One region of the Leucobacter sp. NPDC077196 genome, then DNA from elsewhere that is predicted to be linked to it. Evidence: predicted binding sites of a transcription regulator. Region 1 holds the regulator's gene; the other holds the start of a gene.
What was found. Region 1 encodes LexA, which represses DNA repair genes until DNA is damaged. Its sites were predicted from a motif close to TCGAACANNTGTTCGA; they were not measured.

Region 1 (14,900 bases):
AACACCTACGGCGTCGAGTTCGGGGACCGGTACGCGTTCGGCAAGCTGCTCCGCGCGATGGGCGGCATCGACGGTCTCGAGCGCGTGAGATTCACGAGCCCCCACCCTGCGGCCTTCACCGACGACGTCATCGCCGCGATGGCCGAGACGCCGAACGTGATGCCGGTGCTGCACATGCCGCTGCAATCCGGGTCCGACACCGTGCTGAAAGCGATGCGCCGCTCGTATCGCTCGAAGAAGTTCCTCGGCATCCTTGACGCGGTGCGCGAGCGCATCCCCAACGCCGCGATCACGACCGACATCATTGTCGGCTTTCCCGGTGAAACGGATGCCGACTTCGCAGACACGCTGCGCGTCGTCGAGGAGTCGCGGTTCGCGAGCGCCTTCACCTTCCAGTACTCCATTCGACCCGGCACCCCCGCGGCGGAGATGGACGGGCAGCTGCCGAAGGCCGTCGTGCAGGAGCGCTACGAGCGACTGCAGGTGGTGCAGGAGCGCATCTCCCTCGAGGAGAACCAAGCGCAGATCGGCCGTGTCGCCGAGGTGCTCGTCTCGGCGGGAGAAGGGAAGAAGGACGCGACGACGCGGCGGTTCTCGGGTCGCAGCGAAGACAATCGGCTGGTCCACTTCGCAGTGCCGGAGCACGGCGACGAGCCCCGGCCAGGGGATGTCGTGACCGTCGCGATCACGGCTGCAGCCCCGCACTTCCTCATCGCCGACTCCGCCCTCGCGAGCGACGACGGGTCCCGGCTGTTCGCGATTCGTCGCACGCGCGCCGGCGACGCCTGGGATCGTCGTCAAGCGGAGAGCTGCGGGGTTCCCGCGCCCGCGTCAGCGGGCGACTCCGCTCCCCGGGTGGTGAGCCTGGGTCTGCCTGCGATCCGCACCCGATGAGACCGCCTCGCGAGCGCTCGGCAGCTCCCGTGCTCTGGGCAGTGGTCGGGGCGACGGGCACGGGCAAATCCGAGCTCTCACTCGACCTCGCCGAGCGAATCGGCGCGAGCGGCAGGCGCGCTGAGGTCGTGAACGCCGACGCCATGCAGGTGTATCGGGGCATGGACATCGGAACGGCCAAGGTGCCGGAGGCCGAGCGCCGCGCCATTCCGCATCACCTGTTCGACGTGCTCGCTCCGAGCGAAGAAGCCACCGTCGCGTGGTACCAGGCGGAAGCACGCTCCGTGATCACCGAGATTCACGGGCGAGGGGCCGATGCGATCCTCGTCGGGGGATCGGGCCTGTACGTGTCGAGCGTGATCTTCGACTTTCAGTTCCCGCCACGCGACGACGCCCTGCGTGCGCAACTCGAGGAGACGGCGGATCAGGATGGCGTCGCCGAACTGCTCGCTCGCCTGCGGGCTATCGACCCGGTCACGGCGGCAGCGGTGGACGCTCGCAACCCGCGGCGGGTCGTGCGAGCACTGGAAGTCGCGCTCCTGGGCGGCGACGCTCAGGTGACGCTGCCCGCGACCCCCGCGCTGTGGCACGACTCCGGAGGCGGGCAAACGCGCATCGTGGGCGTGCACGCTGAGCGCGCCGCGCTTGTGAAACGCCTCGACCGACGCGTCGAGCGGATGTGGCAGGCCGGCCTGGTGCGCGAGGTGCGCGCACTGCTGCCGCACGGCATCAGAGATGGACGCACGGCATCCCGGGCGATCGGCTACGCCCAGGCGCTCGCTCAGCTCGACGGGCGCATCACCGAAGCAGAAGCCATCGCCGAGAGCCAGCTGCTCACCCGGAGGTACGCCCGCAGGCAGGTGAGCTGGTTCAAACGCTACGCGGGAGTCGAATGGCTGCAATCGGGTGAGCTCCCCGCGTAAACTGGAGCGATGACGACCCTCGCGTTCACCAAGGGCCATGGCACGGGTAACGACTTCGTGCTCTTCTCCGATCCAGAGGGCGAGCGCGCGCTCACTCCCGAGCAGATCCGCTTCCTGTGCGACCGCAGATTCGGAGTCGGTGCTGACGGAGTGATCCGTGCCGTACGATCGCGCGCGATCTCCGAAGGCGCCGCGAGTCTCGCCGAGGAGCCCGACGCGGAGTGGTTCATGGACTACTGGAACGCCGACGGCACGCCCGCCGAGATGTGCGGCAACGGGGTGCGCGTGTACGCGCACTATCTGATCACGCAGGGTCTGGTCGCACCGGAGCGGCGCGACACGCTGCCGATCGGCACGCGCTCCGGAGTGAAAGACGTGCTCGCCGGAGTCTCGGGGTACACGGTCGATCTGGGGCGGTGGCGACTCGCGGGCGAGCGCCTGGTCGCCGCCCAGGGGCTCGACGTTGCGCGGCCGGGGCTGGGTATCGACCTCGGCAACCCGCACGTCGTCACGGCGCTGGCCGACCCCGCTGAGCTCGACAGCCTCGACCTGCATCGCGAGCCCGCCCTCGAACCGGTCGCCGAGCACGGTGCGAACATCGAGTTCGTCGTGCCAGAGGATCCGCTGATCAAGGACGGGGTGGCCCGCATTCGCATGCGCGTGCACGAGCGCGGATCGGGCGAGACGCTCTCGTGCGGCACGGGTACCGCGGCTGCAGCGCTCGCCTTCCGCCACTGGGGCGGCGAGAGCATGCCGAATCACTGGCGGGTGGACGTGCCAGGCGGGCGCCTCGCCGTGCGTATGTTCCCGACCGAGGAGGGCGAGCACGTGTCGCTCAACGGGCCAGCCGAGCTCGTCTACTCGGGCGAGATTGAGCTCCCCGAGGTCTGAGCCGGTCCCGCCCCGAGCTCCCCGCGCCGAGCTCTCCGCGCTGAGCTACGCGCGCCGGGCTCGAATGATGTGAAAACCCTTGTCGCGCCCGGCGCGTGCGACGTCGAGGTCGGTGAACTCCGCCGCGATCCAGCGCTGCAATGAATCTGCGCCCAGGTGCTTCGCGACCACGAGGTGCGCGACGCCGTTCTCCGCGAGGCGGGGGAGCCACTGGCGCAGGATCGCGTGCAGTGCGTCCTTCCCGACCCTGATCGGCGGATTGGAGCGGATCTCCCCGAACAGCAGCGATGCGGGCACGTCTTCCGGCGCCGCGACGTGCAGGTGCTCAAGGCCGAGCCGCTCGGCGTTCGAGCGCGTGAGCTCGCGCGAGCGCTCGTTGACATCGATCGCCCAGACCTCGCGCTCAGGATGCGCGAGCGCGGCGTCGAGGGCGATCGCCCCCCAGCCGCACCCGACGTCAAGCAGGGGGCTCTCCGGGGCCACCCCGAGCGCAGCGGTATCCGGGAGCTGCCGGAGCAGGATAGCGGTGCCGCGATCGAGCTGCTCCGGGCTGAACACCCCTCCGGCGGTGACGACGGTGCGAGGCGCCCCAGCGAGTTCCACCTCGATCTCGCGTGGCCTGAGCTCGCCCTGGGGGGACGCGGAGAAGTAGTGCTGATTCACCGTCCCAGTATCCCAGGCCGTCACCGTGCCCGGTCCCGCGCCTCTGGCATCCGGCCTCGTCGCTCGACACTGCGCCCACGGCGAACGAGCGACGCGCCCGGGCGTTCCCCGCGTAGACTTGCAGCCAGATGAAGAAACACAACGCAGACGAAGCCTCCCTCGCTGTCGAGGAAGCGCCCGTGACGAACGCGCCCGAGACCGCCGATACTGCTTCAGCAGATCCGTTGGACCGGGTGCTCGCGCGCGCCGCGGGCGCCGGATCCGCCACCGTGATCCGCGACCTCACGAGCGGCGCACAGGCTCTCGGCGAAGCCGACCACGATCGACTCGAGGGCGACCTCGACGCCATTCGCATGGAGCGCGAGGATCGGGCGTCGTTGAAGCGCGTCGTCGGGCTCTCGACGGAGCTCGAAGACGTCACGGAGGTCGAATACCGTCAGCTGCGACTCGAGAATGTGGTGCTCATCGGCGTCTACTCGCAGCGCACTGCAGAAGATGCCGAGAACTCGCTGCGCGAACTCTCGGCGCTCGCCGAGACAGCCGGCGCCCGCGTGCTCGACGGGCTGCTGCAGCGGCGCGCGCACCCTGATCCTGCGACATACCTGGGTAAGGGCAAAGCCCAAGAACTCACCGAGCTGGTCGCGGCGGTCGGCGCCGATACCGTGATCGCCGACACCGAGCTGGCGCCGAGCCAGCGCCGTGCTCTCGAGGACGTCGTGAAGGTCAAGGTGATCGACCGCACGGCCGTGATTCTCGACATCTTCAGTCAGCACGCGAAGAGCCGTGAGGGCAAGGCCCAGGTCGAACTCGCGCAGCTCCAGTACCTGCTGCCGCGTCTGCGCGGATGGGGCGAGTCGATGTCGCGCCAGGCAGGCGGCCAGGTCGGCTCTGCGGGAGCCGGCATGGGCTCGCGTGGCCCGGGCGAGACCAAGATGGAGCTCGATCGACGCAAGATTCACACCCGCATGTCGAAGTTGCGCAAGCAGATCGCGGGCTTCGCTCCCGCGCGCGAGGCGAAGCGCGCGAACCGCAAGCGAGGCGAAGTGCCCTCGGTCGCGATCGCCGGGTACACGAACGCCGGCAAGTCGAGCCTGCTCAATCGGCTGACGGGAACGCAGGAACTCGTGCAGAACCAGCTCTTCGCGACCCTCGATACCGCGATCAGGCACGGAGAGACCGATGATGGCCGGCGGTTCACCTACGCCGATACGGTCGGCTTCGTGCGCAACCTGCCGCATCAGCTGGTCGAGGCGTTCCGATCGACGTTCGAGGAGGTGGGCGACGCCTCGATGATCCTGCACGTCGTCGACGGCTCGCATCCCGATCCGGAGGCCCAGCTGCGCACCGTGCGCGACGTGATCGCCGAAGTCGACGCGCAAGACATCACCGAGCTCGTCGCGTTCAACAAGGCGGACCTGCTCGACGATTCGCAACGACTCGTGCTGCACGGTCTCGTGCCCGATGCCGTGTTCGTGTCGGCGCGCAGCGGCGAGGGCATCGACGAGCTCAAGCGCCGCATCGATGCCGCCTTGCCGGTTCCGGATCGCGAGATCACCGTCGTGGTGCCCTACGACCGCGGCGAACTCGTGGCCGAGCTGCACGAGCGCAATCGGGTGCTCGACACCGAGTACGTCGAGACCGGTACGCGCGTGCGCGCCTACGTGACGGCCGAGATGGCAGCGAAGCTGGAGCAATACCTGGCATAAGCCTGGCTTGGGTGGCGGGTAACAGTGAGCAACATCGCTCGGTGATTGCGCGGCACCTGGATACCTTGGGGGAGTTCCACGGGGAGCAGCGCCTGCTGTGATCCTTGAGTTCCCACGAAAAGGACGGCCATGACCGCAACGACGCACCTGCCCACCGCGACGATCCTCGGATACCCGCGGCTCGGACGCCGCCGCGAGCTGAAGCGGGCGATCGAATCGTTCTGGAAGGGGCACTGCGACGAGGCCGCTCTCCAGGAGACCGCCCGCGCCCTGCGGTCGACCACCCGCGCGCGTCTCGTCGAACTCGGTCTCCCCGTCGAGGGCGGTGCGGTGCCCGAGAGCTTCAGCTTCTACGATCAGGTGCTCGACGCGACGCTCGCACTCGGCGCGATTCCGCAGCGATTCTCCGACATCGCAGGCAGCGATCTCGTCACGTACTTCGCGCTCGCTCGCGGCGACCGCGACCACCAGCCGCTCGAGATGACGAAGTGGTTCGACACGAACTACCACTACAGCGTTCCCGAGATCGACGAGCGCACGCCGCTCGGGGCAAACCCCGCACAGCTGGTCGCGCAGCTCGCTGAAGCGGCGGAGCAGGGGATCGCGTCTCGCCCGCTCCTCGTCGGTCCGGTCACGTACCTGCTTCTCGCCAAGGCCTCCGACGACGCCGAAGCGGGCTTCCGCCCGATCGATCGCCTCGATGAGGTCGTCGCCGTCTACGCGCAGCTGCTCGACGCGCTGCGTGCGGCAGGAGCCGAATGGGTGCAACTTGATGAGCCCGCCCTCGTCTCCGATTCGCTCGCCCTGCCCCGCGCAGAGACGCTCGCACTGGTCGAGCGAGCGTACACGACGCTGGGCAGCGCTGCCGCGCGCCCGCAGATCCTGCTCACGGCGCCGTACGGCGACGCCTCTGCGGCGCTCGCACGGCTCGGCGCGCTTCCGATCGAGGCCGTGCACGCAGACCTCGTGCGCGGAAGCCTGCCCGAAGCCGCACTCGCATCCGGCGAGCTCACGGCGGCGTTCACCGACACCCAGCTCGTCGCAGGCGTGATCGACGGACGCAACATCTGGAAGACGAGCCTTCGCACGGCCTTCGGCGCTCTGGAGCGTCTGCAGCGAGCCGGTATCTCAGTCGTCGCAGGCACCTCCAATAGCTTGCAGCACGTGCCGCACGATGTGCGCGACGAGACGCGGCTCGACGCCGAGCTCGCCTCCTGGCTCGCCTTCGCAGATCAGAAGATCGAGCACACCGTGATTCTCGCCCGCGGGCTCTCTGATGGAGCCGCGGCCATCGAAGACGAACTCGCCGCGGTCGATGCGATCCTCGCGGCACGCGCGCAGACTGCGGGGGTGCGGGTCGGCGAGGTGCGCGAGCGCGTCGGCGCGGTGGCCGAGGCGGATCGCGAACGCGCCGAAGAGGGCGAGCGCCGTGCCGCGCAGCAGGGGCTCGACATTCCCGAGCTCGCAACCACGACCATCGGCTCGTTCCCGCAGACCGCGGAGATTCGCAAGGCACGCGCCGCGTTCGGAGCGGGCGAGATCGATCAGGAAGCCTACGACGGATTCTTGCGCACCGAGATCGAACGGGTGATCCGCCTGCAGGAGGAGATCGGCCTCGACGTTCTCGTGCACGGCGAGGCCGAGCGCAATGACATGGTGCAGTACTTCGCCGAGCTGCTCGACGGCTTCGCGGTGACCGAGCACGGCTGGGTGCAGTCGTACGGAACTCGGGCGACCCGTCCGTCCATTCTCTGGGGAGACGTGTCGCGGCGGGCGCCGATGACCGTCGCGTGGTCGGAGTATGCGCAGTCGCTCACCGACCGCCCGGTGAAGGGCATGCTCACCGGCCCCGTCACGATCCTCGCCTGGTCGTTCGTGCGCGATGACCAGCCGCTGGCCGACACGGCCTCGCAGGTCGCGCTCGCGCTGCGCGATGAGATCGACGACCTGGTCGATGCGGGCATTCGCATCGTTCAGGTGGACGAGCCGGCATTGCGCGAGCTGCTGCCGCTCGACGCGGACCGTCAGGCGGCGTACCTCGACTGGTCGGTCGGCGCGTTCCGTCTGGCGACGAGCGGCGCCGCGGCCGACGTGCAGATCCACACCCACCTTTGCTACTCCGAGTTCGGCGAGATCATCGACGCGGTCGACGGGCTCGACGCCGATGTCACGAGCATCGAGGCGGCCCGCAGCCGCATGGACGTCGTCGAACCGTTGGGCGAGCACGGCTATTCACGCGGGATCGGGCCGGGCGTCTACGACATCCACTCGCCGCGCGTGCCGAGCGTCGAGGAGCAGCAGGAGTTGATTCGCATCGCAGCCGCGCGCATTCCCGGCGAGCAGCTCTGGGTGAACCCCGACTGCGGTCTGAAGACGCGCGGGTACGAAGAGACCGTCGCGAGCCTCACGAACCTGGTTCAGGCGGCTCGCGCGGTGCGCTCGGGCGCGTGAGCGAGCCGGATCGTTCCGAGATCGAGGGGGCGGCGCGGGTCGCCGCCCCCTCGGCCTGGAGCGAAGCCGAACTTCCGACGGAAGCCGTGGGAAGCCTCCCGCGGCCGGCGAGCCTGCAGCGCGCGGTGCTCGACGCCGAGACCGGGCTCGTTGCACCGGAGACGCTCCGTCGTGAACAGGATAGTGCGGTGCGCGACACGCTCGCGCGATTCGCCGAGACGGGTTCGCCCCTCGTGAGCGATGGCGAGCAGCGCCGGCAGAGCTTCGCCAGCTACCCGCTCGGCACGTCCTTCGATGACGACGAGGTGCGGCAAGGCCCGGTGTTCGCGGTGTTCGCCGACGGGCATCACCGTGTCATCCCGAGTCTCGCGCGCGGTCCGTTCCGATTCCGCTCGTGGGCGGCCGAGGATGTCGCTGCGGCGCGGCCGCTCACGGACCTCCCGCTGAAACAGGCCGTGATCTCGCCCTCAATGCTCTCGCTCATGGTGCCCGCCGACGGCCTGGGCGACTACTCGCGCGACGAGTTTTTCGACGATGTCGTCGCGGGGTGCGCCGAAGACATTAGTCGCAGCTTCGCCGCAGGGGCCTCACGGGTCACGATCGACTTCACCGAGGGGCGCCTCGCCCTGCGTCGCGACGTGCGCGCGCCGTGGGCGGGACCCGACGCGCTCGGCGGCTTCATCGACCTCATCAACCGGGTGCTCGCCGAACTGCCCCGCGCGCAGCGCGCCGCGGTCGGCGTGCATACGTGCCCGGGGAACGACCACGATTCCGCGCACAGCGCCGACGTGGACTACGCGGGGCTGATTCCCGAGCTCTTCCAGATCGAAGCCGGCTACTTCCTCGTGCAGGCTGCGAGCGAAAAGGACCCGGATCGAGTGGCGCGGCTGATCGGCAGGCAGCTGCGCCAGCGCACGCGGGAATCGGGTGCGACGCCACGGGTGCTCATCGGCGTGACCGACCCGATGAATCCGAAGCTCGAGACCGCTGCTGAGGTGCGGGACCAGCTGGTGCGCGCTGCCCGATTCATTCCACCCGAGCTGCTCGGTTCGACGGACGACTGCGGCTTCTCGCCCTATCTCATCGATGAGAAGCCGAAACACGGATCACCCGACTTCGCTCGAGACGTCGCCTTCGCAAAGATCGCGGCGCGCGTGCGCGGCACACGACTCGCGCAAGAGGAGATCGGCGGGCACGAAGCGGCTCCGGCGTCGTACGCCGGATTCGGCCGCACCGGGGTGAGGGCAACAGTGCGCGTATCGGGCTCGTCGGCTGCCTCGGGAGCAGCGGCATCCGAAGATCGCACGGAGAAGACCGCATGAACTCGTTCCTGCTGCCGAGCCGGGGCGAGGCACGCGCCCGATTCTCGTTCGAGGTCTTTCCGGCGCGTTCGGGAGCGGCGGCGCTCGCACTCGGGCACGCGGTGCAGCACCTCTCGGCAGCAGATCCCGACTTCATCTCCGTGACGTACGGGGCGAACGGATCGAATCGTGACGCGTCGCTCGATCTCGTCACGTATCTGCGCAACCACACCGATGCGCTGCCGCTCGCGCACCTGACGACCGTCGGAGAAAGCCGGGAGGCCGTGCGAGGCGCGATCCACGCCATCATGGATGCGGGAGTACACGACTTCCTCGCGCTCCGCGGCGATCCGCCGCGTGGGTTCGACGAGAGCGACGCGCAGGTCGCGGGGTCGTTGAGTGCGCTCGAACTCGTGCGCTTGATCGCAGAGGCGCGCGCGGATCGACCTGCGTTGACGAGTGTCGGCCGCACGGCGGTCGCGGCATACCCGAACGGCCATCCACTCTCCCGCTCGCGCGCCGAAGACATCGACTGGCTCGTGGCGAAGCAGGAGTCCGGGGCGAATCTGGCGATCACCCAGCTCTTCTTCCACGCTGACGACTATCTGTCGTTCGTCGATGATGCCCGATCGGCCGGACTCCGCATTCCCGTGCTGCCCGGACTCATGCCGGTCGCGACCAGTGCGCAGCTGCGCAAGGTCGCCTCGCTCGCCGGGCAGCCGGCTCCGGCAGACCTCGCGCACGAACTGGACGCAGAGGGCGGCTACGCGCCGGAATTGGGGGTCGAGCACACTGTCGCCCTCGCGCGAGAGTTGCTCGCAGGAGGTGCACCGTCGGTGCACCTCTATACGTTCAACCGGCACGAGCAGGTCCTCGCCGTGCTCCGCGAGCTGGGTCTGCTGACACCGGATCCAGTCGTGTAGGGCTTTCCGCTCATTCGGCCGCGATGCGGTCCGAACTCGCCTCGGGCTCGGTCGGCTGCAGCGCCTGCACGGCCTGAGGGTACGAGGTCGGCGCGCGTTTCGCGAGGTGCTGCAACGCCTCGGGTACCGTTCTGCCGGTCGCGCGCATCGTCTGCGCCCAGAGGCGCCCGGCGCGGTAGGAGGATCGCACGAGGGGGCCCGCGAGCACACCGGAGAAGCCGAGCGATTCGGCTTCGGATTGCAGCTCCCTGAACTCCTCGGGGCGTACCCAGCGATCGATCGGGTGGTGCCGTGCCGAGGGGCGCAGGTACTGCGTCAGCGTGAGGATCTCGCACCCTGCGGCCCTGAGCTCAGCCATGGTCTCAGAGACCTCGGCGCGGGTCTCACCCATGCCGAGGATCAGGTTCGACTTGGTGACCATCCCGGAGTCGCGCGCCCGAGCGATCACGCTCAGCGAACGTTCGTAGCGGAAGCCGGGGCGGATGCGGCGGAAGATGCGGGGCACAGTCTCGAGATTGTGGGCGAACACTTGCGGCGCTGCTGCGAACACCTGCTCGAGATCCTCGGCACGCCCTCCGAGGTCGTCCACGAGTACCTCGACGCCCGAACCAGGGTTCATTGCATGCACCTGACGGATGGTCTCGGCGTAGAGCCATGCGCCCGTGTCTGGAAGATCATCGCGCGTGACCCCCGTGATCGTCGCGTACTTCAGGCCCATGGTGCGCACCGATTCCGCTACGCGACGCGGTTCATCGCGATCCAGCGCGAGGGGCTTGCCACTTGTGATCATGCAGAAATCGCACCTCCGAGTGCAGATCGATCCGCCGATGAGGAAGGTGGCTTCGCGATCCTCCCAGCACTCGAAGACGTTGGGGCAGCCGGCTTCCTGGCAGACGGTGTGGAGCCCCTCGCTCGCGACCAGGTCGCGCACCTGCCGGTACTCCGGGCCGAGCCGGGCGCGGGTCTTGATCCACTCGGGCTTCCGTTCGATCGGGGTCTCGGCGTTGCGCGCCTCGATGCGGAGGAGCGGGCGGCCCTCCGACTCGGGGCGAGTGCCGATCGATGGCAGGCGACGCGCGCTCAAGCGACGAGCTCCGCGATCGCTTCCGCGAGACGCGCCTGGAGGCGGGGCGCCACCGCCGCCGGTGCGATCCTGCGACCGGCGAGCGCACTCAGCGTCGTGACCCCGGCATCTTGAATTCCGCACGGTACGAACGTGGCGAACGGAGCGAGATCGTTGCAGCAGTTGATCGCGATACCGTGGGTGACGATGCCGGCGCGGGCGTGCAGGCCGACCTGTGCGACCTTCGCCGGTGGGCCTTCGCCGTGCGTGGCCCATACTCCCGAACGGCCGTCGACGCGGAAGCCCAGGAGAGCATACTCGGCCATCGTCTCGATGATCGCGGCTTCGAGCGCCCGTACGAGGTCGACGACGCCGGCCCCGCGTCGCAGCAGAACGATCGGGTAGCACACGAGTTGGCCCGGGCCGTGCCAGGTCACCCGGCCGCCGCGATCGACCGGGACGACCGGGCTTCCGTCCACGGGGTGTTCACCCGGCTCGGAGCGGCGACCTGCGGTGTACACCGGTTCGTGCTCCAGCAAGAGGATGGTGCCGCGGTCGGCGCCCTGGTCGATTCGGCCGACGGCCTGTGACTGGAGTTCGAGACCGCGCGCATATGGGACGTAGTCGGGGTCGAATCCGACCTGGAGCATCGTTACTCCGGGCAGAGCGGAGGGGATCGACGACGGGGTATCAGCCATGCCATCACTTTAGATAGACCCGGTGCAACAAAGCAATCGCGGGAGCGAACCCAAGTGTGAGCTGTCGGGGTTCGCGCCGTGCTGTCGCGGTGGGCGCTGCTCCGGCGCTGCGCAGCAGCGCCGGAGGGCTAGACCGAACGGAAGACCGCGACCACCCGTCCAAGCACTTCGGCGTGGTCACCGAGGATCGGCTCGAACGCGCTATTGCGCGGTAGAAGCCAGGTGTGCCCGTCTCGGCGACGGAACACCTTCACCGTGGCCTCGCCATCGAGCATCGCGGCCACGATGTCTCCGTTCTCAGCCTCCCGCTGCTGCCGAATGACGACGAAGTCGCCGTCGCAGATCGCAGCGTCGATCATCGAGTCGCCCACGACGCGCAGCATGAAGAGCTGTCCGTCTCCGACGAGAGCGCGCGGGAGCGGGACGATCTCCTCGACCTGCTGTTCTGCTGTGATCGGGACCCCGGCGGCGATCTGCCCGACGAGGGGGACGTACGCCGCTTCTTCGGGTCGTTGCGCCGGCGTCTCTGCGATGGCCGCTGATGTCGAGGCCAGCTCTACCAGGATCTCGAGGGCGCGGGGCCGGTTTGGATCGCGCCTGATGTACCCGCCGAGTTCGAGGCGGCTGAGCTGGTGCGTCACGCTCGAGAGCGATGAGAGCCCAACGGCATCGCCGATCTCGCGCATGCTCGGCGGGTACCCGCGGCTCTCCACTGATCGGGCGATGCACTCGAGGATCGCCTGCTGCTTCTCGCTCAACGGCTTCATGGATCGGGGCGTGGCTGCGTCGCTCATCGCTGTCCTTTCTGGCCCAGAGGGCGATGCGGAGGGGGCGCGATCCATGAATGTCGGTGGGTGCTGATTCAGTGATCCCGTTGACCGAAACCCTAGCCGCACCGTTCGAACACCGGCAAACATATGTTCGAGTGTCGCGGAAAAACAGCGAAACATACCTTCGACTGTGGCCTTGCGGTTTCGATTCATCGAATATATATTCGAAACAGATGTTCGCATGAGCTTGAATGCTTGCGGCCGTCACCAACGAAGGGAGATCATCATGAGCGCATCAGCGGTTCTGAGTCAGGAATCACGAGAGTCGACCGAAGCTTCGGGCGCCCTCCGCCTGACCCGACGCGGGCGCATCGTGCTCGGCGGTGCTGCGACAGTGCTGATCGCCGGATTGCTCGCACTGTTTGCATCCTTCGCCGCCCCTGAGGCAATGGCATCGGGTGAGGGCCCGCGTGGTGAGCAATTCGAGTATGTGGTGGTGCAGCCGGGTACTTCGCTCTGGTCGCTGGCGACGCATCTCGATCCCTCCGCCGACCCCCGCGATCTCATCACTGAGATCGTGCACTTGAACCAGCTTGACGACTCGTCGGTACAGGCGGGCGAAGCGATCGCGGTGCCGTTGCGGTACTCGGGCAATCCGCTGGTGGTGTCGGGAGACGAACTCGGGGTCTGAGCGTCCCGTCGCCCCACGGTCGGGTGCGGTTTCGGCTCTAGACTGGGTGGGTGACTAGCCTGAGCGATCTTCCTCTCCGCGACAACCTCGTCGGGCAGCAGCCGTATGGCGCGCCGCAGGACGCGGTGAGGGTGAGCTTGAACGTCAACGAGAATACGCATCCCATCCCCGAGCACGTCGCAATCGATATTGTGCAGTCGCTCGCTCGCGCGGTGACGGGAGTGAATCGATATCCGGATCGTGAGTTCACCGAACTGCGAGTCTCTCTCGCCGGGTATCTCGGCCACGGGCTCGGCCCGGATCAACTCTGGGCGGCAAACGGTTCGAACGAGGTGCTGCAGCAGGTGCTCCAGGCGTTCGCCGGTCCGGGGCGTTCGCTGTTGAGCTTCACGCCGACCTATTCGATGTATCCGCTGCTCGCATCGGGAACCGATACCGAGTGGATCGCCGTCGAGCGTCCCGCCGACTACGTGCTCACTCCGGAGTCGGTCGTCGAAGCGCTTCAGAAGCATCAACCGGATGTCGCGATACTGTGCGGTCCGAACAACCCCACGGGAACGACCCTCGATCGTGACGTGATTCTTGCGGCTTACGACGCCTTCGACGGAATTCTTGTCGTTGACGAGGCGTATCAGGAGTTCGATACGGATCGCGAGAGCGCCGTGTCGCTCCTCCCGGGGCGGCACCGACTCCTGGTATCGCGCACCATGAGCAAGGCCTTCGCCTTCGCCGGCGTGCGCCTCGGGTATCTCGCCGCTGACGCGGCAGTGATCGACGCCCTTCGACTGGTGCGCCTCCCGTACCATCTTTCTGCGCTCACCCAGGCAGCGGCGACCGCAGCCATTCGCCACGCAGACGCGATGCTGGCGACTGTCGCAGACATCAGCGCGCAGCGTGATCGACTCGCCCGGGCCCTGACCGAACTCGGGTACCGAGTGCACCCCTCTGGCGCGAACTTCGTGCTCGTCGGTGGTTTCACCGACCCTGCAGCGACGTTCGAGGCGCTGCGTGAGCGGGGCATTCTGATCCGCAACCTCAGCATCCCGGGTCATCTCCGCATCACGGCGGGCACCGAGGCGGAGACGAGCGCAGTGATCGAGGCGATCGCGGCGCTCGGCCCGGGCGGGGCCCAGGGCTGAACGCGGCCGAACCCGCGGGGATCGCCGATAGGATGGGCAGTATGACTGCAGCACCGCGCACCGCCTCGCTCACGCGTTCCACCAGTGAGTCGCAGATCAGCATCTCCGTCGATCTCGATGGCACGGGTGAATCGCGCATCGAGACCGGTGTGCCGTTCTTCGATCACATGCTCACCGCGTTCGCCCGGCACTCCTTGACCGACCTCACGGTTGACGCGGTCGGCGACGTGCACATCGACGTCCACCACACGGTGGAAGACACCGGAATTCTGCTCGGCCAAGCCATTCTCGAAGCGCTCGGCGACAAGGCGGGCATCTCCCGCTACGGCGATGCGCTGGTGCCTCTCGACGAGGCGCTCGCGCAGGCCGTGGTCGACATCTCGGGGCGGCCCTACCTCGTGCACGGTGGCGAGCCCGTCGGGTACGAACTGCATCTCATCGGCGGCCACTTCACCGGGTCGATGGTGCGGCACTTCTTCGAAGCCCTGACGCTGAACGCGCGCCTCACCGTGCACCTGAAGCTGCTCGAGGGTCGCGATCCGCATCACATCGCCGAAGCCGAGTTCAAGGCATTCGCCCGAGCATTCCGCGAGGCCAAGGCGCTCGATCCGCTCGTCGCCGGTGTGCCGTCGACCAAGGGCGCACTGTGACGTCAGCGTCGGAGCCCTCGCGCAAATCAGTGGTGGTGCTCGACTACGGCTCGGGCAACGTGCACTCAGCGGTGAAAGCGCTCGCGCACGCGGGCGCCGATGTCGAACTGACGCGCGATCCCGCCGCTGTGATGGCC
Region 2 (14,900 bases), on a different contig from region 1:
CGGAGTCAGCACGGCACCGGTGCCCTGGAGGCGTGCAGCACTGCAAGCGGCCGATGCGGAAGACTCCCTCTCCGCACTGGCACATCGAATCGGGTTCTCGGAGCGACAGGTGCACCGGAAGATGCTCGCAGAATTCGGTTACGGGTTCGCCGCGCTCCGCCGCGTGCGCCGCGGCCTGCGGGCTCGCCTCGCGCTCGACAACGGGGCATCCTTAGCGCAGGTCGCTGTCCGAGCCGGGTACGCCGACCAATCTCACTTCACGCGTGAATTCTCTCGAATGATGGGCGAAACGCCGTCGCAGTATGCGCGCTTGCGTCAGGTGGTCGCGCCGTCGGACGCGGGAGCCGCCGGAAGCGGTGCGTAAAGGTCGATCGAGTTGCCGTCGGGATCGCGAACGGTGGCGTACCGCTGCCCCCACGGCGCATCCCACGGCGCGGTATCGGCCGCTCGGGGATACCGAGCCACGATCTCAGCGTAGGCGGAGTCGACCTCGGCCGGCGAGCCCGCGCTGCACGCGAAGGCGATTCGGTTCTCGCCGGCGGGTAGCTCGAAGCCAGGCATGAAGGTCTCGATCGTCGATACGGGGTCCCACGCGAGCTTCATGCCGCCGGGCAGCACCACCTCCGCATGCGGAGCGTCGTCCAGTCCCTCCGGAATCGAGATGCCCAGCTCGCGGTAGAAGGCGAGCGAGCGGCCGAGGTCCGCAGTGACGATGCCGATGAAATCGAAGTTCAGAGTCATGCGCTCAGGCTACGCCGGGAGCGGCCGCCCGTCTTGCACAAATCGGACGTGCGCGGCACCGCGCTGTCGCAGATCAGAGCACCACGTAGCCGTACCGGGCGGCGATCCGGTCGATCACCCCGGTCAGCTCGTCGCGATCAAGACGCAGGTGCGCGATCGGGTGCCGGGGAAGCGCGTCGATCGCGGGCGACCAGAGTGCCACGACTCGTGCCGTCGGCACGACCGAGGAGGCCGAGATGACGCCATCGAGGTTCGGATAGGTCGCCCGAATCGCTCGAGCCCACGCACGTGACACCATGCGATCGCCCGAAGAGATCGCGGCGCTGCCCCCTGCGACGGTGATCCAGTCGCTGTCGCTGAGATCGAGAAGGCGCATTGGTCGGGCGTTCTCGAAGATCGCGAGCGTCGGCGCACCGGTCGCCCGACGGACGATGCGTGTGGATTGGAACACTTCGAGCAGACAGGACGCGAAGGCCGACGCGTGCTCCTCCCCAAGGCTGGACTGCTCGAGCGTCGCATACAGCACCCCGGCATCGACCGTCTCGGAAGGCGGTTCTGGCTGGGGATCGAAGCGCGCATCGATCGGCCCGTAGGTGCGGAATTCATGCCACGCCATCGGGTGGGGGCCTCCCGCTGTGAAGATGCGAGCCAGCGCCGTGCCGCGCGGAAGCTCGCGCACCCAACTGCGATCACGCGCCAGATCGGGAAATGCAGCGATGTCTGGAGCGGACAGGTACTCGCTCACGGAAGCCGGTGCAGCGCGTCATCCACCGCCATCGCGGCCGTCACCGGGTCGCCGCCGAGCACGAGCCACTCGAACGGTGCGAGCTCCTCGCCGTCGCTGAGGAGCGCGGGCGAGGGCGAGGTCAGCACCCGTTCGGCGAACAGCAGCGGCGCGCCGCGAGGGATCACTGCCGCTACCGTCGCCCAGCCGGGAACCTCCCGGTCATCAGGAAACTGGAATCGGGGAAGATGCCACCCGTCGGTGCGTCGCTGCGCGAGCAGAGTGCCAGCAGCGCACCTCTGACGAATGCGCGCCGGAGTCACGCCGAGCAGTTCTGCAGCCTCGGTCACCGTGGCACTGCGCGCGGCGAGCGCCCGGTTCGCCAGAAGGCCCTGGGTCGTCGCGTGCAACGCATCAGGCTGCTGCAACTCCTCCTCGCCGACGCCGAAGCGCGCGAGGGCGGTGATCTCCGCCTCGGCGAGCGTTCGAGTGTCCGCCTGCTGGTGGGCAAGAAGCCCAGAGAGGAGCTCCTCGGCCGAATCCATGCGCTCCGTGTCCAGGTGCGTCACCAGATCGAGCAGTCGTTCGCGGGCAGCCTTGACGTCGCGAGGAGCGCGGTCCCGCCGCGACGGTGTCAATTGAGCGATGGACACCATGAACCCTTTCGATCACTTGCATCAATATTAATCGATACCCAACCGCATGCAAAGTGCGCTCCTGGCGAAAGTTTCGTAGGTATGTTCGAACTGTTCTCCAGAGAACGGATAGAATAAGTCGGTGACTTCGACGCGCTCAACTCCGATCCGATCCTCAGCCGCGCACGGGCAGATCAGTGTGCAGGGTGCCCGCGTACACAATCTGCAGAACGTCGACTTGGCCATTCCTCGCGACTCCATGGTGGTTTTCACCGGCCTGTCCGGGAGCGGGAAATCGAGCCTGGCGTTCGACACGATCTTCGCGGAGGGCCAGCGCAGATACGTCGAATCCCTGAGCGCTTATGCACGTCAGTTCCTCGGTCAGGTCGATCGACCTGATGTCGACTTCATCGAGGGCCTCAGCCCCGCCGTGTCCATCGACCAGAAGTCGACGAATCGCAACCCGCGCTCCACCGTGGGCACCATCACTGAGATCTACGACTACATGCGCCTCCTTTGGGCGCGCATCGGCATTCCTCATTGCGCGGTGTGCGGCGAACGGATCGAATCGCAGACCGTGCAGCAGATCGCTGACCGACTCATGGAGCTTGAAGAGCGCACGCGGTACCAGGTGCTCGCTCCGGTCGTCAATAAGAAGAAAGGGGAGTTCGTCGACCTCTTTCAAGATCTCGCCGCGAGTGGGTACTCGCGAGCGATCGTCGACGGCGACATGATCCAACTGTCCGACCCTCCGAAACTCAAGAAGCAGGTCAAGCACGACATCTCCGTCGTCATCGACCGCCTCGTCGCAGGCCCCGAGATCCTCGGCCGCCTCACTGATTCCCTTGAGACAGCATTGCGCCTTGCCGGGGGAATCGTCACCGTCGACTTTGTCGATCGCGATGCGAAAGCGGCGGATCGCACGCAGCAGTTCTCCGAACAGCTCTCCTGCCCCAACCAGCACCCCGTGCAACTCACCGAGATCGAACCTCGCACATTCTCCTTCAACGCGCCCTTCGGCGCGTGCCCAGTGTGCTCGGGTTTGGGCACCAGCATGTCCGTCGACGAAGACCTGGTGCTGGGCGATCCCGAGCTCTCCATCACGGAGGGCGTCATCGTGCCGTGGACGAGCCAGGGCAAGAGCTTGTACCAGTACTACGAGAAGCTCCTGATCGGCCTGTCGGACGACTTGAACTTCTCTTTGAAATCATCTTGGTCCGACCTCAGCGAAGAAGTGCAGCAGGCGGTGCTCTACGGCAACGATTTCAAGGTGAATGTGCGATGGCGCAACCGATTCGGGCGCGAGGTCAAGTACTCCTCGGGCTTCGAAGGGGTGATTCCGTTCATCGAACGGCAGTATGCCGAGGCCGAATCCGATGCGAAGCGCGACCGATGGTCGGAGTTTCTCCGCGAGGTCCCGTGTCACGCGTGCCAGGGGCAGCGCCTCAAGCCCGAGGTGCTGGCCGTGACGGTCGACAATCAGTCCATCGCCGCTGTTGGCGAGTTCAGCCTGCTCGACGCGAAGGGCTTCTTCGACAACGTCGTGCTCACCGAGCGCGAAGCGACGATTGCCGCTCAGGTGCTGCGCGAGATTCGTCTGCGGTTCGACTTCCTGATCGAAGTGGGGCTGGGGTATCTCACCCTGGCTCGCGCCGCGGGCACGCTGTCGGGCGGCGAAGCTCAGCGCATTCGGCTCGCCACGCAGATCGGTTCTGGTCTCACTGGTGTGCTCTACGTGCTGGATGAGCCCAGCATCGGGCTGCATCAGCGCGACAATCGCCGGCTGATCGAGACGCTTATCAAGCTCCGCGATCTCGGCAATACGTTGATCGTTGTCGAACACGACGAGGAGACGATCGAAGCGGCTGACTGGATCGTCGATATCGGACCCGGCGCAGGCGTCGAAGGCGGTACCGTCGTGCATTCGGGCCACTACGACGAGCTGCTGCGCAACCGCGATTCCATCACGGGCGATTACCTCGCAGGCCGTCGCAGCATCGAGACCCCCAAGCGGCGTCGCAAGCGTGATCGTAAGCGAGAGCTCAAGGTGGTGGGAGCGCGGTCGAACAATTTGAAGAACGTCGATGCGACGTTCCCGCTCGGTGTAATGACCGCGGTCACCGGCGTTTCGGGATCGGGCAAGTCGACGCTCGTCAACGACATCTTGTATCGAGTGCTCGCCAATCATCTCAACGGCGCACGGCTCGTTCCGGGCAAGCACACCCGCATCACCGGACTCGAACACCTCGATAAGGTCGTGCACGTCGACCAGGCGCCGATCGGTCGCACACCGCGCTCGAATCCAGCGACGTACACCGGCGTTTTCGATAAGATCCGCAACCTGTTCGCCGAAACCCAGGAAGCGAAGACGCGGGGCTACCTCCCCGGTCGGTTCAGCTTCAATGTGAAGGGCGGCCGATGCGAGGCATGCTCCGGCGACGGCACGCTGAAGATCGAGATGAACTTCCTCCCCGACGTGTATGTCGCCTGTGAGGTGTGCGGGGGCTCGCGTTACAACCGTGAGACGCTGCAGGTGCGGTACAAGGGCAAGAACATTTCCGAGGTGCTCGAGATGCCGATCGCGGAGGCCGAGGAGTTCTTCGAGCCGATATCCTCGATCCACCGATACATGAAAACACTCGTAGACGTCGGCCTCGGGTATGTGCGCCTCGGGCAGAGCGCGACGACGCTCTCCGGCGGTGAAGCGCAGCGCGTGAAGCTCGCGACCGAACTGCAGAAGCGATCGAACGGGCGCAGCATCTACGTGCTCGACGAGCCGACCACCGGTCTGCACTTCGAAGATGTGCGCAAGCTGCTGCTCGTGCTGAACGGCCTGGTCGAGAAGGGCAACACCGTCATCACCATCGAGCACAATCTCGATGTGATCAGAAGCGCGGACTGGGTCATCGATCTCGGGCCCGAGGGCGGATCCGGCGGTGGCATGATCATCGCCGAGGGCACGCCTGAGCAGCTGGTCGCCGTTACCGAAAGCCACACGGGTCAGTTCCTGAACGAGGTGCTGAACGGTCGGGCGAAAGCCTCCGCTTGAACGGCACCGACAACCGCGCGACCTTCCGGCCGGCCCAGGGAGAAATCCCGACCTCGCCCGGGGTCTACCGCTTCAGCGACCGGCACGGGCGAGTGCTCTATATCGGCAAGGCGAAGAACCTGCGAGCCCGACTCGCGAACTACTTTCAGCCGTTGCATTCGCTCATGCCGCGCACGCGCACGATGCTGTCGATCGCAGCGAAAGTCGACTGGACCGTCGTCGCGACCGACACGGAGTCGCTCATCCTCGAGCACACGTGGATCACGGAGTACAAGCCTCCGTTCAACGTGCAGTTCAAGGACGACAAGACCTACCCGTATCTCGCCGTGACATTGCGCGAGGAGGCTCCGCGACTGGTCATCACGCGCAACGAGCGCATTCGCGGTGCTCGTTATTTTGGGCCGTACCCGAAGGTCTGGGCACTGCGGGAGACGACGTCGCTGCTGCAGCAAGCCTTTCCGATCCGCACCTGCAATGACGCCGACTACCAACGCGCGATGAGCTCGGGCAAGCCCTGCTTGGCTGGGCAGATCGGGCGATGCAGCGGGCCGTGCTCGCAGAAGCTCACCGTGGAGGAGCACCGCGCACGAGTGGGAGAACTGGTCGCCTTCCTCGGAGGCAGCGATACGAGCCATCTGAAGGCTCTGCAGCGCGCCATGCGCGAGGCCGCGAATGAACAGCGGTACGAGGACGCCGCTCGGCTGCGCGATCAAGCCGAAGCCGTGGAACACGTCATGGAGAAGAACGCCGTAGTGCTCGGGCTCGACGTCAATCTCGACGTGTTCGGGCTGCGTTCCGATGAACTCGCGGCCGCAGCTCATCAGTTCATCATTCGGGGAGGGCGCATCCGCGGTGAACGTAGCTGGATCGTCGACGTCGAACTCGACGATTCGCCCGAGACCCTGCTCGAGCAGGTGCTGCAGTCCGCCTACGAGGGAGATCGCGAGCCGCCGCCGCAGATTCTCGTTCCGCAGCTCCCGGCGAACTCGCCCGCTCTCGAGGAGGCGCTCGGCGCTCGACGGCCGCGACGCGGCCGCGTGACGGTTCGCGTTCCAGAGCGCGGTGACAAGGTACAGCTCATGGATCGCGCGATGCGCAACGCGGGGGAGCACTTGATTCGCCACAAGCTGAAGCGCGCGGCTGATCTCACCGCCCGCACTGATGCGCTCGCCGAGTTGCAGCGAGCCCTCGATATGGAGGAGGCACCGCTCCGCATCGAGTGCATCGACGTCTCCCACTTGCAGGGGACCGGTGTCGTGGCGTCACTGGTCGTATTCGAGGACGGTCTCCCCGCCAAGGGCGCCTATCGCAAGTACCGCATCGAGCAGACGACCGACGATACGGATTCCATCCATCAAGTCGTCTCGCGCCGAGCCGCGCAGCTCAACGCGGCGCGTGACGCCGGCGAGCAACCGACCGGAATTTATCGGGATCGCCCGCAACTGCTCATCGTCGATGGCGGCGAACCGCAGGTCAAAGCCGCCGCGCGTGCGCTGCAGGAGGCCGGCATCACGGATATCGCGCTGTGCGGAATCGCGAAGCGGCTCGAGGAGATCTGGCTCCCGGGCGATCCATTCCCCGTGATTCTGCCGCGTACGAGCGAAGCACTGTTTCTCGTGCAGCGGGTGCGCGATGAGGCGCACCGTTTTGCGATCACGTTCCAGCGTCAACGTCGCAGTACGTCGATCTCGAGCCGCCTGTCCGAGATTCCCGGGCTCGGCCCCAAACGCGTACAGGCCCTGCTCAAGTATTTCGGGTCCGTCACGCGGCTGCGTGCGGCGTCTGCGGCGGAGCTCGCGGCGGCGCCGGGCGTCGGCCAGAAACTGGGTGAGCAGATCCTGGCCCACCTGCATTCGGACGCGGGGGCGGGCGCTAAGCTAGAGGTTCAGGTGGAAGCGAAGCAGGGAGAGGAACTCGGCGCATGAACGACGCGGTATCCCGGCAGGAGATCCTCATCGTCACGGGTATGTCGGGAGCCGGCCGAAGCACGGTCGCCAACACGCTTGAAGACCTCGGCTGGTACGTCGTCGACAACCTGCCCCTTCCGATGCTCAAGACGCTTGCCGACATGGCGGACCGCTCTGGCGGCGCTCTCCCGCGCATTGTCGCGGTCGTCGATGTCCGAGGTCGCGACCTCTTCGCAGACATCCAGGCAACTGTTGACGAGTTGCGCGACAACGCGACCGTTCGCGTCGTCTTCCTGGACGCCACGGACGAGATTCTCGTGCGTCGGTACGAGTCCGTTCGGCGACCGCATCCGCTGCAGGGCGAAGAGCGCAGTTTGCTTGAGGGCATTCGACTGGAGCGCGAGCGCCTGCAAGAGCTGCGCGCCTCGTGCGATGTGGTCATCGACACCTCGCGTTATAACGTGCACGATCTCTCGACCGCTACGCGGGAACTGTTCTCCGACGACAACACACCCGGGCTGCAGCTCTCGGTGTCGAGTTTCGGATTCAAATACGGTGCCCCCACCGACGTCGATCTGATGGTCGACATGCGCTTTCTCCCGAACCCGTTTTGGGAACCCGAGCTCCGAGCACTGACGGGCGTCGACCCTGAGGTGAAGGAGTACGTTCTCGGCCGCGAAGGAGCGGCCGAGTTCCTCGATAACTACGTCGCCGCACTCACCCCGGTACTCGCGGGTTTCCAACGTGAGAATAAGCGGCACGCATCGCTCGCGGTAGGATGCACCGGCGGCAAGCACCGCTCGGTCGCCACTGCTCGAGAGCTCGCCGACCGACTTGCCGGGCTACCCGGCGTCAGCGTGAGCCTGCGCCACCGCGATCTCGGTCGCGAGTAGTCGACGCTCCACTCGTCGGCCGATTCATTGAAACACCCTCTCCGAAAGGACCCATTCGTGCTGTCTACCCCCGAGGTCAAGAGCGAACTCGTGCGATTCCCGGTGCAGAGCACCGGCGAGCGCATTGCCGAGGTCGCTACGATCCTCCGTCTTGCAGGCGGGCTGCACACCATTTCCGGCCGCATCGCCCTCGAGGCCGAGCTGCACACTCCGCAGATCGTGCAGCGCGTCCGTAAGGATCTCGCCGAACTGTACGGCATCCGTTCTGATGCAAAGCAGTTGCCCCCCTCGAGCACCCGACCCGGCGCCCCGCAGTTCCTCGTCCGCGTGCTCGATGGCGAAACACTCGCTCGGCAGCTCGGGCTGCTCGATCAGCGTCGCCGCCAGATTCGTGGTCTGCCGAATCGATTGACGACGGGCTCGCAAGCGGAGCTCGCTGCGATCTGGCGCGGCGCCTTCCTCGCCCGCGGCGGACTCACCGCGCCGGGCCGCTCGGCCAACCTCGAAGTGGTATGCCCGAGCAACGAGGTCGCAATGGCGCTCGTGGGAGCCGCGAGCCGAATCGGCGTGGACGCGAAGAGCCGCGAGATTCGCGGACAGCACAAGGTACTCATTCGCGACAGCGAGGCGATCAGCGAGATGCTCGGCCTCATCGGCGCTCAAGAGGCTCGCACGAGCTGGGACGAACTGCGCCGTGCGCGCGAGACACGTGCGACCGCGAATCGCCTCGTGAACTTCGACGACGCCAACCTGCGCCGGTCAGCACAGGCGTCTGTCGCGGCGTGCGCGCGCGTCGAGCGGGCCATGGAGTTGCTCGGCGACAACATTCCCGAGCATCTGCGATACGCGGGCGAGCTCCGGCTGACTCATCGCGAGGCGAGCCTCGACGATCTGGGTGCGCGGGCCGATCCGCCCCTCACGAAGGACGCCGTCGCCGGGCGAATCAGGCGCCTGCTCGCCATGGCCGATAAGGAGGCCGAATCGCGCGGCGTGCCGGGCACCGAGGCGAGCCTTCCTGACGAGCTCGACAGAATTTAGCGCCTGGCGAACAGGCGGCAAACCTGGCCCCGCACATGCCGCCTTTCTCACCGCTGCGGGAAGCAGCGCCATAGACTGAATCCGACAACTGTTCACCGAGAGATTGGATCGCCACATGGCCGCCTACTCACTTCCCGAGCTTCCTTATGATTACGCCGCTCTCGAGCCGCACATCAGTGGCAAGATCATGCAGTTGCACCATGACAAGCACCACCAGGCATACGTAACGGGTGCGAACACCGCGCTCGAGCAGCTCGCTGAGGCTCGCGAGTCGAATAATCTCGCCTCGGTCAACAAGCTGGAGAAGGACCTCGCGTTCAACCTCGGCGGTCACGTCAACCACACGATCTTCTGGAACAACCTCTCGCCCGAGGGCGGAGATCGCCCCGAAGGAGAGCTTGCCGCCGCGATCGATGAGTTCTTCGGCGATTTCGAGAAGTTCCAGGCCCACTTCACAGCCACCGCTCTCGGCGTGCAGGGATCGGGCTGGGCAGTGCTCGCCTGGGATGCGCTCGGTCAGCGCCCGAACATCGTGCAGCTGTTCGACCAGCAGGGCAACCTCCCCGCAGGAACGATCCCGTTGCTCCAGCTGGACGTGTGGGAGCACGCGTACTACCTCGATTACCTCAATGTGCGCGCTGACTACGTCAAGGCGTTTTGGAACATCGCGAATTGGCAGGATGTGGCGCGTCGCTTCGAAGCGGCACGCACCCAGACGCCCGGCCTGATCTGATTCCCGCACCTCGAGGAGCCCACCGTTCCATGCGCACCATCGAAACACTCGGTCCGTTGCGATCGCAGACGGTCATTGTCCGCTGCGACCTCAACGTCCCCCTGAACGACGGCGTCATTGCCGATGACGGACGCATCCGCGCTTCCCTCTCCACGATCCGCGAACTGCGGGACGCAGGGGCGAAGCTCGTGCTCATCAGTCACCTCGGCCGCCCCAAGGGGGAGCCCGACGCTCAGTTCTCACTGCGCCCGGTTGCGGAGCGCATGAGCGAGCTGCTCGGCGCACCGGTCGGTTTCGTTGAGGAGACGATCGGTGATGCGGCCTCGGCCGCCGTCTCGGAACTCTCCGATGGCGAGGTGGTGCTCCTCGAGAACCTGCGGTTCAACGCGGCGGAAACGAGTAAGGATGCCGACGAGCGCCGGAGCTTCGCAGAGCGACTCGCGGCGTTCGGCGATGCATTTGTTTCCGACGGCTTCGGCGTCGTGCATCGCCAGCAGGCGAGCGTCTACGAGCTCGCCACATTGCTGCCGAGCGCCGCGGGGCGGCTCGTCGCGGCGGAGCTCGAGGTGCTGCAGCGCTTGACGTCGGACGCCGCGCGTCCGTATACGGTCGTGCTGGGAGGGTCAAAGGTCTCCGACAAGCTCGGCGTAATCTCTCACCTGCTCGAGCGCGTGGACACGCTCCTCATCGGAGGGGGAATGCTCTTCACGTTCCTCGCCGCACAGGGGCATGCGGTTGCATCCAGCCTGCTCGAAGCGGATCAGCTCGACACCGTGCGGGGGTACCTGTCGGAGGCCGAACGACGCGGGGTACGCATCGTGCTCCCCTCCGATATCGTCGTGGCCGAGAAATTCGCCGCAGATGCAGCACACGAGACGGTACCCGCGGACGCAATCGAATCATCGAGATTTGGCGCGAGCGGGCTCGGCCTTGATATCGGTCCGGACTCCGCGGAGGCGTTCGCTGCCGTGATCGCGCAGTCGGAAACCGTGTTCTGGAACGGGCCCATGGGAGTGTTCGAGCTCGATGCCTTTGCCGCGGGAACCCGCACCGTCGCTCGAGCATTGACGGAGACCGGCGGGTTCACGGTCGTCGGTGGCGGCGATTCCGCCGCTGCCGTGCGCGCACTCGGCTTCTCAGATGACCAGTTCGGTCACATCTCCACCGGCGGCGGTGCGAGTCTTGAATATTTGGAGGGCAAGACACTGCCCGGCTTGGAGGTACTGGCATGACGGAACACAGCCCCGCGACCCCGGAGGTCAGGGAGCCGCTCCCGGCAACCCCACGCACGCCGCTCATTGCGGGCAATTGGAAGATGAACCTCGATCATCTCCAGGCCATCGCGCTGGTGCAGAAGCTGGCATGGGGCCTGTCAGACGTGCGCCATGATTTCTCGGCGGCCGAGGTCGCCGTGTTCCCGCCCTTCACCGACCTTCGCTCGGTGCAGACGCTGCTCGCGGCCGATAAGCTCTCGCTCACGCTGGGTGCACAAGATGTTTCGCCGCACGAATCAGGTGCCTACACCGGCGACGTCTCGGCTGCGATGCTCGCGAAGCTCGATGTCTCGTACGCCCTGGTCGGCCACTCCGAGCGTCGGCACGGCCACGCCGAGAGCGACGAGATCGTCGGACTGAAGGCTCGCGCAGCGCACACTGCGGGCATGGTGCCGATGATCTGCGTCGGCGAGACGGCGGAGGACCTGGAGCAGCACGGCGCTGCCGCGATCCCCCTGGCACAACTGACCGCTGCGCTCGCCCAACTGCCAGCGGATGCTGAGTTCGTTGTCGCTTACGAGCCTGTCTGGGCCATTGGAAGCGGCCAGGCGGCAACGCCTGAGCAAGCGGAAGAGGTCGCTCTTGCCTTGCGCGAGCATCTGCGCGATCTGCGCGGCGACGAGATCGCTGCTCGCACGCGGATCCTCTATGGCGGATCCGTCGCGAGTCAGAACATCGCAGGCTTCATGCGCCAGCCGAACGTCGACGGCGCACTCGTTGGCGGAGCGAGTCTCAAGGTCGATGAGTTCACGCGAATCATTCAGTTCCAGAAGCACGTTACGGCCGGCTGAATCGACTCCACGCTATACTGGTCGTTGGCCTCACGCGCCCGCGACCTCGAAAGGTGCACTTCGTGCTCATTCTGAAGATCATCCTGCTCGTCATCCTTGTGATCACGAGCCTGTTGCTCACCCTGTTCATCCTGCTCCATAAGGGGCGCGGGGGAGGGCTTTCCGACATGTTCGGGGGTGGAGTGACGTCGAGCCTCGGCTCGTCGGGAGTCGCGGAGCGCAATCTCAATCGCATCACCATCGTCGTGTCCCTCATCTGGGGCGCCTCGATCGTCGCGCTCGGGCTTATCGCGCGCTTCTCTGTCGTCTAGACGACGCGCTCACCCGATTCAGCAGTAGAAAGGCAATTCGTGGCAGGCAGTAACGCCATCCGTGGCGCCCGCGTCGGTTCCGGCCCCATGGGGGAGAAGGATCACGGCTCGCGCGCCGGACGCACGCAGATCTCGTACTGGGACGCCCTCGGCAACGAAACGGTGCGCTATTTCGCATCCGACGTTCCCGATGAGGAGATTCCCGAGCAGATCGATTCTCCGACGACCGGCCTCCCCGCCGGGCGCGACAAGGAGAATCCTCCGCTGCTTCCGAAGAACGAACCGTTCAAGACGCACCTCGCGTATGTGAAGGAGCGTCGCACGCCCGAGGAGGCGGAAGAGCTCCTCGAGGCTGCGCTGCAGAAGCTGCGGACACGACGCGGTACGGCACGCAAGTCGGCATAAGATCCACTGCACGACGAACGGCCCCGGGCAACTCGCCCGGGGCCGTTCGTCGTGTGTCGCTACTCAGTCGAGTGACGACAAGGCCTGGGTGAGGCCTCGCACCGTTGCCGCTGGATCCGCGCAGGCCAGTGCGAATACCGGGCGCCCGCGCTCGGCGAGCACCGATCGATCCCCGCGAGCCTGCGCTGCGATGAGGGCATCGAAGCCAAGATCCGAACCCGGAATGGGCAGCGGCACCGGTTCCTGCGCCGTGAGTTGCACGAAGACCGCAGCTGCTGGTCCGCCTTTGTGGAGTTGACCGGTTGAGTGGAGGTAGCTCGGTCCCCAGCCCAGTGCGACGGGAACGGCAAGTTCCGTTGCGAGCCGCTCGCGCAGTACGCGCAGCGGCTCCGCCTCCTCACCTTCCGGATCGAGGTAGGCCTGCAGCGACAGGTAGCCGGCCTGCCGAGCTGCCTCACGCAGCTGCGCGACGAGCCCCACAAGGTCGGTGATATCGACGCCCGATGGGGCCGCGAGAATCCGCACACCAGAGGCGCCAGAAAGTTCGACCCCTTCGTCGGCGGCCCCGGCGGCGTCACCGTCGAGAGCGGAACGTGCAGCCACCTTCGCAGACTCGACGTCAGGTTGGTTGAACGGATCGATACCCATGAGACGGCCGAGCACTGCGGTCGCAACTTCCCAAGTGAGCAATTGCGCCCCGAGCGTGCCAGAGACCGCGACCGGGGCCGTGCGTCCGCCGATCTGCGTTGCATCGATGGCCTCGTCGCCAAGGCCGACCACCGTGACGCTCGCGGGCACGTCGACGAATTCCGGTGCTTCGGCGTCGAGCGCTACGGGCAATACTCCCTGCCCGTCCTTGCCCGTCGACTCCGCGACGAGTTGCTCGATCCAGTGACCGAGTCCCCACGATGCCGAAGCGTTCTCGGTGACCGCGAGCACGAAACGGCGCGGAAGCCCGGCATGGATCGCCGAGGCCAATCGCAGTGCGGGGTTATCAACCGAGTCTGCGGAGACGCTGGCGCGCACTGCATCGGCATCAGCGACAAGACGCTGCAGGTCGGCGCCGGCGAGTCCCGAAGGAACAAGGCCGAAAGCGGTGAGCGCTGAGAATCGGCCTCCCACGTTGGGATCGGCGGTGAACACGCGGCGGCCCGCGGCCCGTGACTCCGAATCAAGCGGAGAACCGGGGTCAGTCACGATGACCACGCGCTCGGTCGGCTCGATTCCGGCGACGCGGAAGGCGTCTTCGAAAGCAGCCAAATGGCTGCGAGTCTCAATCGTTCCGCCTGACTTCGAGCTGACGATGACGGCCGTGCGGGCGAGGTCGCCCGCGAGCGCGCGGCGCACCACATCGGGATGGGTGGAGTCGATCATCGTGAGATCGACTCCAGCCCACCGGGTGATAACCGCCGGCGCAAGGCTCGAACCGCCCATTCCGCACAGCACGAAGCGATCCACGCCTGCCGCTCGCAATTCAGAGCGCAGCTGCTCGATCTCGGGTATCAGCCGTTCGGCAGTCGCCGCGACATCCGTCCAACCGAGACGAATTGCCGCTTCAGCTGCGGCATCCTCGCCCCAGAGGCTCGCGTCGTGGGCGAAGATGCGACTTGCGACGCGATCTTCGACCAGCCCGGCCAGGGCGGCGTCCGCGCCGGGCATGCCCGCGTCGACCGTCACCTCAACAGCCATGCTCAGTGCGCCTCACGGAGCGCCTGCTCCACCGTGCCGAGCAGCTCCGACCAGGAAGCCTCGAACTTCTGCAGTCCCTCCTGCTCGAGCAGTTCGGTGACCTCGGCGTAATCGATGCCGAGCGCATCGATCGCGTTGAGCACCTGGTTCGACTCAAGATAAGAGCCAGTGATCGTGTCACCGGGCACGTGCCCGTGGTCGGCGAACGCCTGGAGCGTCGCCTCCGGCATCGTGTTGACGGTGTTCGGGGCGATCAGACCCGTCACGTACGCGGTGTCGACGAGCGCGGGGTCCTTGACGCCGGTCGAAGCCCAGAGCGGACGCTGCGGATTCGCGCCGAGCCCGACGAGGAACCGCGCACGCTCGGTCTCGAACGACTGCTCGAACACCTCGTATGCGAGGCGGGCGTTCGCGATGCCCGCCTGTCCGGTGAGCGCGAGCGCCTCAGGTGTGCCGATCTCGCGAAGTCGACGGTCGATCTTGGAGTCGACGCGAGACACGAAGAAGGACGCGACCGAATGAATCGTCGAGAGATCGATGCCCGCAGCACGAGCACGCTCGAGGCCTGCGAGGTACGCATTGATCACCTGGCGATAGCGCTCGAGGCTGAAGATCAACGTCACGTTGACGCTGATCCCCGCCGCGATCGTCTCGGTGATCGCATCGAGCCCCTCGACGGTCGCAGGAATCTTGATCATGGCGTTCTGACG

Region 2: the regulator LexA is predicted to act here: its motif matches at 2,195-2,210, upstream of uvrA (excinuclease ABC subunit UvrA).

The regions. Positions count from the first base shown of each region.
Region 1 covers NZ_JBFBML010000001.1:571,746-586,645, forward strand. Annotated here, with positions in the region: gene miaB (tRNA (N6-isopentenyl adenosine(37)-C2)-methylthiotransferase MiaB) at 1-894, shown strand, start outside; gene miaA (tRNA (adenosine(37)-N6)-dimethylallyltransferase MiaA) at 891-1,817, shown strand; gene dapF (diaminopimelate epimerase) at 1,827-2,708, shown strand; gene AB0O71_RS02765 (methyltransferase) at 2,754-3,371, opposite strand; gene hflX (GTPase HflX) at 3,500-5,077, shown strand; gene metE (5-methyltetrahydropteroyltriglutamate--homocysteine S-methyltransferase) at 5,207-7,528, shown strand; gene AB0O71_RS02780 (hypothetical protein) at 7,525-8,850, shown strand; gene AB0O71_RS02785 (methylenetetrahydrofolate reductase) at 8,847-9,752, shown strand; gene lipA (lipoyl synthase) at 9,763-10,836, opposite strand; gene lipB (lipoyl(octanoyl) transferase LipB) at 10,833-11,513, opposite strand; gene lexA (transcriptional repressor LexA) at 11,642-12,307, opposite strand; gene AB0O71_RS02805 (hypothetical protein) at 12,570-12,974, shown strand; gene AB0O71_RS02810 (histidinol-phosphate transaminase) at 13,025-14,113, shown strand; gene hisB (imidazoleglycerol-phosphate dehydratase HisB) at 14,155-14,763, shown strand; gene hisH (imidazole glycerol phosphate synthase subunit HisH) at 14,760-14,900, shown strand, end outside.
Region 2 covers NZ_JBFBML010000004.1:185,528-200,427, reverse strand. Annotated here, with positions in the region: gene AB0O71_RS06765 (helix-turn-helix domain-containing protein) at 1-364, shown strand, start outside; gene AB0O71_RS06760 (VOC family protein) at 316-741, opposite strand; gene AB0O71_RS06755 (RES family NAD+ phosphorylase) at 815-1,486, opposite strand; gene AB0O71_RS06750 (hypothetical protein) at 1,483-2,121, opposite strand; gene uvrA (excinuclease ABC subunit UvrA) at 2,243-5,149, shown strand; gene uvrC (excinuclease ABC subunit UvrC) at 5,146-7,074, shown strand; gene rapZ (RNase adapter RapZ) at 7,071-7,949, shown strand; gene whiA (DNA-binding protein WhiA) at 8,007-8,987, shown strand; gene AB0O71_RS06725 (superoxide dismutase) at 9,103-9,720, shown strand; gene AB0O71_RS06720 (phosphoglycerate kinase) at 9,750-10,952, shown strand; gene tpiA (triose-phosphate isomerase) at 10,949-11,785, shown strand; gene secG (preprotein translocase subunit SecG) at 11,848-12,096, shown strand; gene AB0O71_RS06705 (RNA polymerase-binding protein RbpA) at 12,136-12,501, shown strand; gene AB0O71_RS06700 (glucose-6-phosphate isomerase) at 12,565-14,190, opposite strand; gene tal (transaldolase) at 14,193-14,900, opposite strand, start outside.